2 regions of the Streptomyces sp. NPDC086766 genome follow, and region 1 is predicted to be linked to the other one. Evidence: riboswitches for the same ligand, from Rfam matches in the RefSeq annotation. Region 1 holds a riboswitch; the other holds the start of a gene.

Region 1 (3,954 bases):
AGCCACTCGTGCTCCTTGCTGTAACGCAGCTGCTGGGGGTTGCTCATGACCTGAATTCTCCTGTACGCGGGGGAGTGCTGGTGAAGAGGGAGGCTGCTGGAACCGCCGGTGAGCGGGAAGGGCGTGCCCGGCGTCACGGACGCGCGGACGGGAGCCCGCGGGCGGGCCGCCGCGCGCGGACGGACGCCGGAGGGCGCCGACCGGGCCGTGCGCCCGCCCGGACCGCTCCCAGTCTCTACTTCCGGCGCTTGTAGAAGGGCAGCGCCACGACCTCGTACGGCTCGTGGCTGCCCCGGATGTTCACGCCGACGCCCGCCGTGCCCGGCGCGGCGTGCGCTGCGTCGACGTACGCCATGGCGATGGGCTTGCCCAGCGTGGGAGAGGGGGCGCCGGACGTGACCTCGCCGATCACCTCGCCGCCGGCGACCACGGGGTAGCCCGCGCGCGGGACCCGGCGCCCCTCGGCGACCAGGCCGACGAGGACCCGGGGCGGCTCGGCGGCGGCGCGCTCGGCGGCGGCCGCCAGCGCCTCGCGCCCGACGAAGTCGCCCTCCTTGTCGAACTTCACCACCCGGCCGAGCCCGGCGTCGAAGGGGGTGAGCGAGGTCGACAGCTCGTGGCCGTACAGCGGCATCCCCGCCTCCAGGCGCAGTGTGTCCCGGCAGGACAGCCCGCACGGGACCAGCCCGGCCGGCGCGCCCGCGTCGGTCAGCGCCTGCCACAGCTTCTCGGCGTCGGACGGGGCGACGAACAGCTCGAAGCCGTCCTCGCCGGTGTAGCCGGTGCGGGCGATCAGCGCCGGGACGCCCGCGACCGTGCCGGGCAGGCCCGCGTAGTACTTCAGGCCGTCCAGGTCGGCGTCGGTCAGCGTCTTGAGGATGCCGGGGGACTCGGGGCCCTGGACGGCGATCAGCGCGTAGGCGTCCCGGTCGTCGCGGACCTCGGCGTCGAAGCCGGCCGCCCGCTCGGTCAGCGCGTCGAGCACGACCTGGGCGTTGGAGGCGTTGGCGACGACCATGTACTCGGTCTCGGCCAGGCGGTAGACGATCAGGTCGTCCAGGATGCCGCCGTCGGCCCGGCAGATCATGGTGTAGCGGGCGCGGCCCGTGCCGACGGAGGCGATGTTGCCGACCAGGGCGAAGTTCAGCAGCTCGGCGGCCTGCGGGCCGGTGACCGTGATCTCGCCCATGTGGGACAGGTCGAACAGGCCCGCCCTGGTGCGCACGGCGAGGTGCTCGTCCCGCTCGGAGCCGTAGCGCAGCGGCATGTCCCAGCCGGCGAAGTCGGTCATCGTCGCGCCGAGCGAGCGATGCAGCGCATCGAGCGCGGTACGGCGCTTCTCGGAAGGTTCGGTACTGCTCATCGGTCGGTCTCCCAGGGAGATGGGGTCCCCCCGCGCGAGCAGAGCCGGGCATGGGGGAGGGCGAGGAACGTTCCTCCCCATCTGTCATCGGAACCTGAGAGGTTCGCCATGACCCGCCGGTGGACGGACGGTCACGGCTTGCACCTTGGGTGGAGCCACTGCGGCAGCGGCCCGCTTTTCAGATGTGCCTCGCCCACGCGGTAATGGTGCCTGAGAGATTCAAGGGAGGGACTTGCTCCTTCGGCGCCCCAGCGGCCTGCTGGGAACTCTCCCGCGCGGATTCAAACGGCCGGTATGCAGTTGGCGCGCACATCATTGCACGCCCGGCCCGATCCTGGCAGGCCGCGTCTGTAACCGGTCTGTGGCGGTACGCGTACGAAAACGCGAGACCCCCCGTATTACCGTCTCTTTACACTCGGCGGGGAGGGGGAACTGTGACTGAGCCCAGGGGAGGACGATCACGGTGAAGAGGACGACGGCGCAGGCGACCACCCCGGCCCTCGCGCTGCCCGAGCGGGGCCTGGCCCTGTCCCGGCGGCCCGCGGCCGGCCGGCGGTGCGGCGGGCGCCCCGCGCCCGTGGTCCGCGATCTGCGCGACCGGGCCGGCCGGGGCCCCCGCGCCCTCCTCTTCGGCCCCGGCGACGTGGTCGTGATCACCGGCCTGCCCGGCAGCGGCAAGTCCACGCTGATGCGCCGCGCGGTGCGCGGGGCGCGCGTGGACTCGCAGGACACCCGCGACCGCTGGGACGCCCGGGCGCCCCGCCTCCTGCCGTACGCGCTCTACCGCCCGCTGGTCCGCCTCGCCCACTACGCCGGGCTGCGCCGCGCCCTGCGGGCCGGCGGCGGAGTGGTGGTGCACGACTGCGGGGCCCAGGCCTGGGTGCGCGGCTGGCTGGCCCGCGCCGCCCGGCGCGGCGGCGGCACGATGCACCTGGTCCTGCTCGACGTGACCCCGGACACCGCGCTGGCCGGCCAGCGCGAGCGCGGCCGCGGCGTCTCGCGGTACGCCTTCCTGCGCCACCGCACGGCCGCCGCCCGGCTGCTGCGCGCGGTGGAGCGGGGGGAGCTGCCGGAGGGGTGCGGCTCGGCGACCCTGCTCGACCGGGACGCGGCGGACGCGCTGCGCCGGATCGGCTTCACGGGCTGACCGGCTCCGGTCGGTGGGAGCCCGGCAAGGCGCCCCGGCCCCGGCACCCGCTAGCCTTGCCGGTCAGAGCAGTGGTTCCCAGCAGGCGGTAGGCAGATGGACTTCCCGGCGGACTTCCCCGCGGATCTTCCCGCGGACTATCCGGCACAGGCGCACCCCCACCCGCACGGCGGATGGCCCGGCAACGAGCTGGAGGAGGTGCTGTCGGCCTCCCTCGGCGTCCCCTCCGCCGGCGCACGGATCGTCGAGGTCCTCGGGCGCAGCTTCGTGTGGGTCCCGCTGCCCAACGGCGGCGGCCCGCACAGCGGCCCGCTCGACCTGCCCACGCTGGAGGTCGAGGGCCAGGCCTACGTGCCGGTGTTCAGCTCCGAGGAGCAGCTCCGCCAGGTCGCCGGCTCCCAGATGCCCTACACCGTGGCGCCCGCCGTGGAGTTCGCGCGCGGCCTGCCCCCGCAGGTCGGGCTGGCCCTCAACCCGGACGGCGTGGTCGGCATCCCGCTGCCCCCGCCCGTCGTGGCCGAACTGTGCCGGACGGGCCTGACCCCGCTCGACGGCCCCGCGAGCGGCGGCCGGGTGCGCCTGTACGAACCCGACTGGCAGGACGACCCGGTGGACTTCCTCTCCGCCGCCTCCGCCGAGTTCGCCGGGACGGGCGTGGTGCTCAGCGCCCGCCGCTGCCTCGCCGTCATCGAGACCGCCGACCCGGTCCTGTTCGTCGGCGTCGAGCTCTCCCAGTGGGAGGGCGACCTGCGCATCCGCCCCATGGACGCCCTCGGCCGCGCGCTCGGCCGGGCCCCCGCCCCGTGGCCGGTCAACCTGATCCTCCTGGACGCGGCCCAGGACCCGGTGGGCGAGTGGATGCGCGAGAAGGTGCGGCCCTTCTACCAGCACGGCAACTGAGGGCCTCCCGGACGGGCGTGCGGGATCGCGCGGCGGCCCGCGGACGGCCCGCGGCCGCGCGAGGACGGCAGGCGTCCCGGGCTCCCGGGCGGGCTTAAGCTAGGCCCTGTCGTCAAACTCCCGCCCGCCGTGCGGCGCCAGGACCTGGGGCCTGCCGCGAGGGCAGGCGGGACTTTCACCACAGGCCCGAGGGGCACGGCCGGGTCGAGGGGTTGCACAGAGGGGCGGTTCAAGGTGAGCGCAAGCGGCACGGCCGCGGCCGGGCAGGTCGAGCAGATGCTCCGCCAGGTCACGCCCGGGCGTTACGACGCCTACGAGGCACTCCTGCGTGCCCTCGCCACTCCCTCCTCCGGCCAGGTCTGGATGCTGCTCTGGCACGGCCAGGCCGGCTCGCCCGACGCCCAGTACGGCCACATGGAGGCCGACGGCCACGGCTACGCGCCCTGCGTGACCTCCGCCCAGGAGCTGTCGGCCAGCGGCTGGAACCGGTCGTACGAGGTGGTGGACGGCCTGGACGTCGCCCGCACCCTCTACCCCGACCACT
Region 2 (3,954 bases), on a different contig from region 1:
CCGGACCGGCCTCGGGCTGGAGGGGGTGGTTCGGCAGGTACGGCGCGAGGTGCTCGCGGACCGCCACCGGGCCGACGCCCGGACCGCCGCCGCCGTGCGGGATGCAGAACGTCTTGTGCAGGTTCAGGTGCGAGACGTCGCCGCCGAAGTGGCCGGGCTCGGCGAGGCCGACGAGGGCGTTGAGGTTGGCGCCGTCGACGTACACCTGGCCGCCGGCCTCGTGCACCGCCGCGCAGATCTCGGCGACGTGCTCCTCGAAGACGCCGTGCGTGGACGGGTAGGTGATCATCAGAACCGCGAGCTCGTCGCGGTACTGCTCGATCTTCGCCCGCAGGTCCGTGACGTCGATCTCGCCGTCCTCGGCGGTCTTCACGACGACGACCTTCATGCCGGCCATCACGGCGCTGGCGGCGTTGGTGCCGTGCGCGGAGGAGGGGATGAGGCAGACGGTGCGCTGGGCGTCGCCGTTGGCGCGGTGGTAGCCGCGGACAGCGAGCAGACCGGCGAGCTCGCCCTGGCTGCCGGCGTTCGGCTGCAGGGAGACCTTGTCGTATCCGGTGACCTCGGCGAGGCGCTCCTCCAGCTCGCGGATGAGCGTGAGGTAGCCCTGCGCCTGCTCGGCGGGCGCGAAGGGGTGCAGCTGACCGAACTCCGGCCAGGTCACCGGCTCCATCTCGGTGGTCGCGTTGAGCTTCATGGTGCAGGAGCCCAGCGGGATCATGCCGCGGTCGAGCGCGTAGTCGCGGTCGGCCAGCCTGCGCAGGTAGCGCAGCATCGCGGTCTCGGAGCGGTGCTGGTGGAAGACCGGGTGGGTGAGGTAGTCGTCGGTGCGCAGCAGCGCCTGCGGCAGGGCGTCCGCGGCGGCGGCGTCCAGCGCCTCGACATCGCCCTCGATCCCGAACGCGGACCACACGGCGCCCAGCTGGGCGCGGGTGGTGGTCTCGTCGCAGGCGATCGAGACGTGGTCGGCGTCCACGAGGCGCAGGTTGACTCCGTCGCGGCGGGCGGCGGCGACCACGTCGGCGGCACGGCCCTCGGCCCGGACGGTCAGCGTGTCGAAGTAGGCGCCGTGGACGACCTCGGCGCCGCCCGCGGTGAGCCCCTCGGCGAGCACGGAGGCGTAGCGGTGGGTGCGGCGCGCGATGGTCCGCAGGCCGTCGGGGCCGTGGTAGACGGCGTACATGCCCGCCATCACGGCGAGCAGCACCTGGGCGGTGCAGATGTTGCTGGTGGCCTTCTCGCGGCGGATGTGCTGCTCGCGGGTCTGCAGGGCCAGGCGGTAGGCCCGGTTCCCGTCCACGTCGACGGAGACGCCGACCAGGCGGCCCGGAAGGCTGCGGGCGAACTTCTCGTGCACCGCCATGTAGCCGGCGTGCGGCCCGCCGAAGCCCATCGGCACGCCGAAGCGCTGCGTGGTGCCGACCGCGATGTCCGCGCCGAGCTCCCCGGGCGACTTCAGCAGCGTGAGGGCGAGCAGGTCGGCGGCGACGGTGACCAGCGCGCCCAGCTCGTGCGCCTGGTCGATGACGGGCTTGAGGTCGCGTACGGCACCGGAGGCGCCCGGGTACTGCAGGAGCACGCCGTTGATCTCCCGCCCGGCGACGTCGGCCGGAATGCCCTCGCTCAGGTCCGCGACGACGACCTCGACGCCCGACGGCTCGGCGCGGGTGCGGATGACGGCCACGGTCTGCGGCAGCGCGTCCGCGTCGATCAGGAACAGGCCCTTCTTGTTGCGGCCCATGCGCCGGGACAGGGCCATGGCCTCGGCCGCGGCGGTGCCCTCGTCGAGCAGGGAGGCGCCGGAGGTCGGCAGGCCGGTCAGCTCGGCGACCATCGTCTGGAAGTTCAGCAGCGCCTCGAGGCGGCCCTGGGAGATCTCCGGCTGGTAGGGGGTGTACGCCGTGTACCAGGCCGGGTTCTCCATCACGTTCCGCAGGATCACCGGGGGCGTGAAGGTCCCGTAGTACCCGAGGCCGATCATGGAGCCGAGGACCTCGTTGCGGTCGGCGAGCGAGCGCAGCTCGGCGAGCACCTCGGCCTCGGTCCGCGCGTCCGGCAGGTCCAGCGCGCCGGCGTTCTTGATCACATCGGGGACCGCGGCGGCCGTGAGGTCGTCGAGCGAGCCGTAGCCCACCTGCGCGAGCATCTTGGCCCGGGCCTCGTGGTCGGGGCCGATGTGGCGCTGCTCGAAGGGTGTTCCCTGTTCGAGCTCGGAGAGCGGAATGCGGTGGGCGGTCATTGCGGAGGCCTCCTGGTCTGACGCGACCTTCGAGGGGCACCACGGCGCGGGTACCCGAACGGCCTCCCCCTCTGTCATCTCGACCTGAGAGCTTCACCGGGTCGCACTGAGGCTCCCGGCTTTCACCGTCGGTGAGAGCGGAAGCCGTCGACACCCGCCCTGCTTTCCAGAGTGACCTCGTCCGTGCGGTACGTGGGCCTGAGAGATTCCGGGGAGGATTTGCTCCTTCGGCGCCTCCGATGATGCTGGAGGACTCTCCCGCACGGGGTCAGCAGCCGCTGCCAGCGTACCAGCGGGCCCACCACACGGGCTTTCGAGTGGCCGCCTATCGCGATGTGCTCTTTTGTAGTGCTTACGGATGTATTGCGACCATGTGGAGGGCCCGTGCAGACCGACATCGATCCGCGCAACCTGATCGGCCGCAAGGCGTTCGACCGCAGAGGCATCAAGATCGGCACGGTGGACGAGGTCTATCTCGACGACGCGACCGGCGTGCCGGAGTGGGCGGCGATACGCACCGGCCTGTTCTCCAGGGACGCCTTCGTGCCCCTGGAGCCCAGCGAACTGGTCGAGGGCGCCCTGCGCGTCCCCTTCGACCGGGCCCTGATCAGGGACGCCCCCGACTTCGGCGTCGGCCGCCATCTCTCCCCCGAACAGGAACTGCAGCTCTACCACCACTACGGCCTCGACGTGGCCGCTCCGCCGGCGGTCCCGGACCGTGACTTCGGCAAGCTGGCGGGCTCGGAGGAGGCCTGAGCCACGGCGTCGTCCGCCTCCGCCACATCCCCTCCGGCCGCGTCGGGCGACCTCGCCCCGTCCGCGTCCGGCGACACCGCCCCGGCCGCCTCCGGCGACGTCATCGCGGCGGCGTCCGCGCCCCGATCGGCCGAACCCGCCGAGGTTTCCCCGGGCCCGCCGGCTCCAGGTCTTCGCGCCACCAGCGGCAGCGGATCCGCCGGCTCCAGCTCCGGGTCCTCCACGCGGAACGTGCGTACGCGTCCCGGCCCGGAGTCGGGAGTCTCGAAGCGGACCGTGACCCGGCCGAGCCCGCTGCCCTGCACCCACCCGTGGCCGTACACCGTGTGCCGCACGTCGTGGCCCGCCGGCCAGCGCCGCTCGGCGGGCGCCGGCCGCTCCACGGCCGGCTCGACCGCCGGTTCCTCCTCGGGCCCCTCCGGCCGGGCGCCCGCCGCCTGGGCGAACAGGTCCTCCTGGGTGTAGTCGGCGAGCCCGGTGACGCCGACGCCGAGCAGCCGCACCCCGCCCGTGGTGTCGACGGAGTCCAGCAGCCGGGCCGCGGCCTCCCGCACCACCGCCGGATCGTCCGTGGGCCCGCGCAGCGTCTCCGACCGGGTCAGGGTGGAGAAGTCGTACCGGCGGACCTTCAGCACGATGGTCCGCCCCGACACCCCGGCCCCGCGCAGCCGCCGTACGCAGCGGTCGGCGAGCCGCTGCACCTCGAGTCCCACCCGCACCCGGTCGTGGATGTCCACGTCGTAGGTGTCCTCCACCGACACCGACTTGGCCTCGCGCTCGGCGACCACGGGCCGCTCGTCGTGGGCCAGCGCCATGGCGTACAGCGCGTGCCCGTGCGCCTTGCCCACCAGCCGGACGAGCTCGTCCTCGCCCGCCTCGGCGAGCTCCTCGACCGTGTGGATCCCGGCCCGGCGCAGATGGTCACCCGTGGCCGGGCCCACCCCCGGAAGGGTCCGCAC

What was found. A riboswitch is a leader RNA that binds a small molecule or an ion and turns the genes downstream of it on or off. The one in region 1 is predicted to bind glycine.
Region 2: it holds a riboswitch for glycine, as region 1 does, so the genes downstream of both, gcvP (aminomethyl-transferring glycine dehydrogenase) here and gcvT (glycine cleavage system aminomethyltransferase GcvT) in region 1, are expected to answer to the same signal.

What each region holds. Positions count from the first base shown of each region.
Region 1 covers NZ_JBIVBI010000019.1:38,953-42,906, forward strand. The annotation lists gene gcvH (glycine cleavage system protein GcvH) at 1-47, opposite strand, end outside; gene gcvT (glycine cleavage system aminomethyltransferase GcvT) at 236-1,363, opposite strand; glycine riboswitch at 1,552-1,647, opposite strand; gene ACIPM1_RS28355 (AAA family ATPase) at 1,821-2,510, shown strand; gene ACIPM1_RS28360 (enhanced serine sensitivity protein SseB) at 2,607-3,410, shown strand; gene ACIPM1_RS28365 (enhanced serine sensitivity protein SseB C-terminal domain-containing protein) at 3,645-3,954, shown strand, end outside.
Region 2 covers NZ_JBIVBI010000003.1:9,853-13,806, reverse strand. The annotation lists gene gcvP (aminomethyl-transferring glycine dehydrogenase) at 1-2,239, opposite strand, end outside; glycine riboswitch at 2,416-2,510, opposite strand; gene ACIPM1_RS05830 (PRC-barrel domain-containing protein) at 2,624-2,995, shown strand; gene ACIPM1_RS05825 (DNA polymerase IV) at 2,917-3,954, opposite strand, start outside.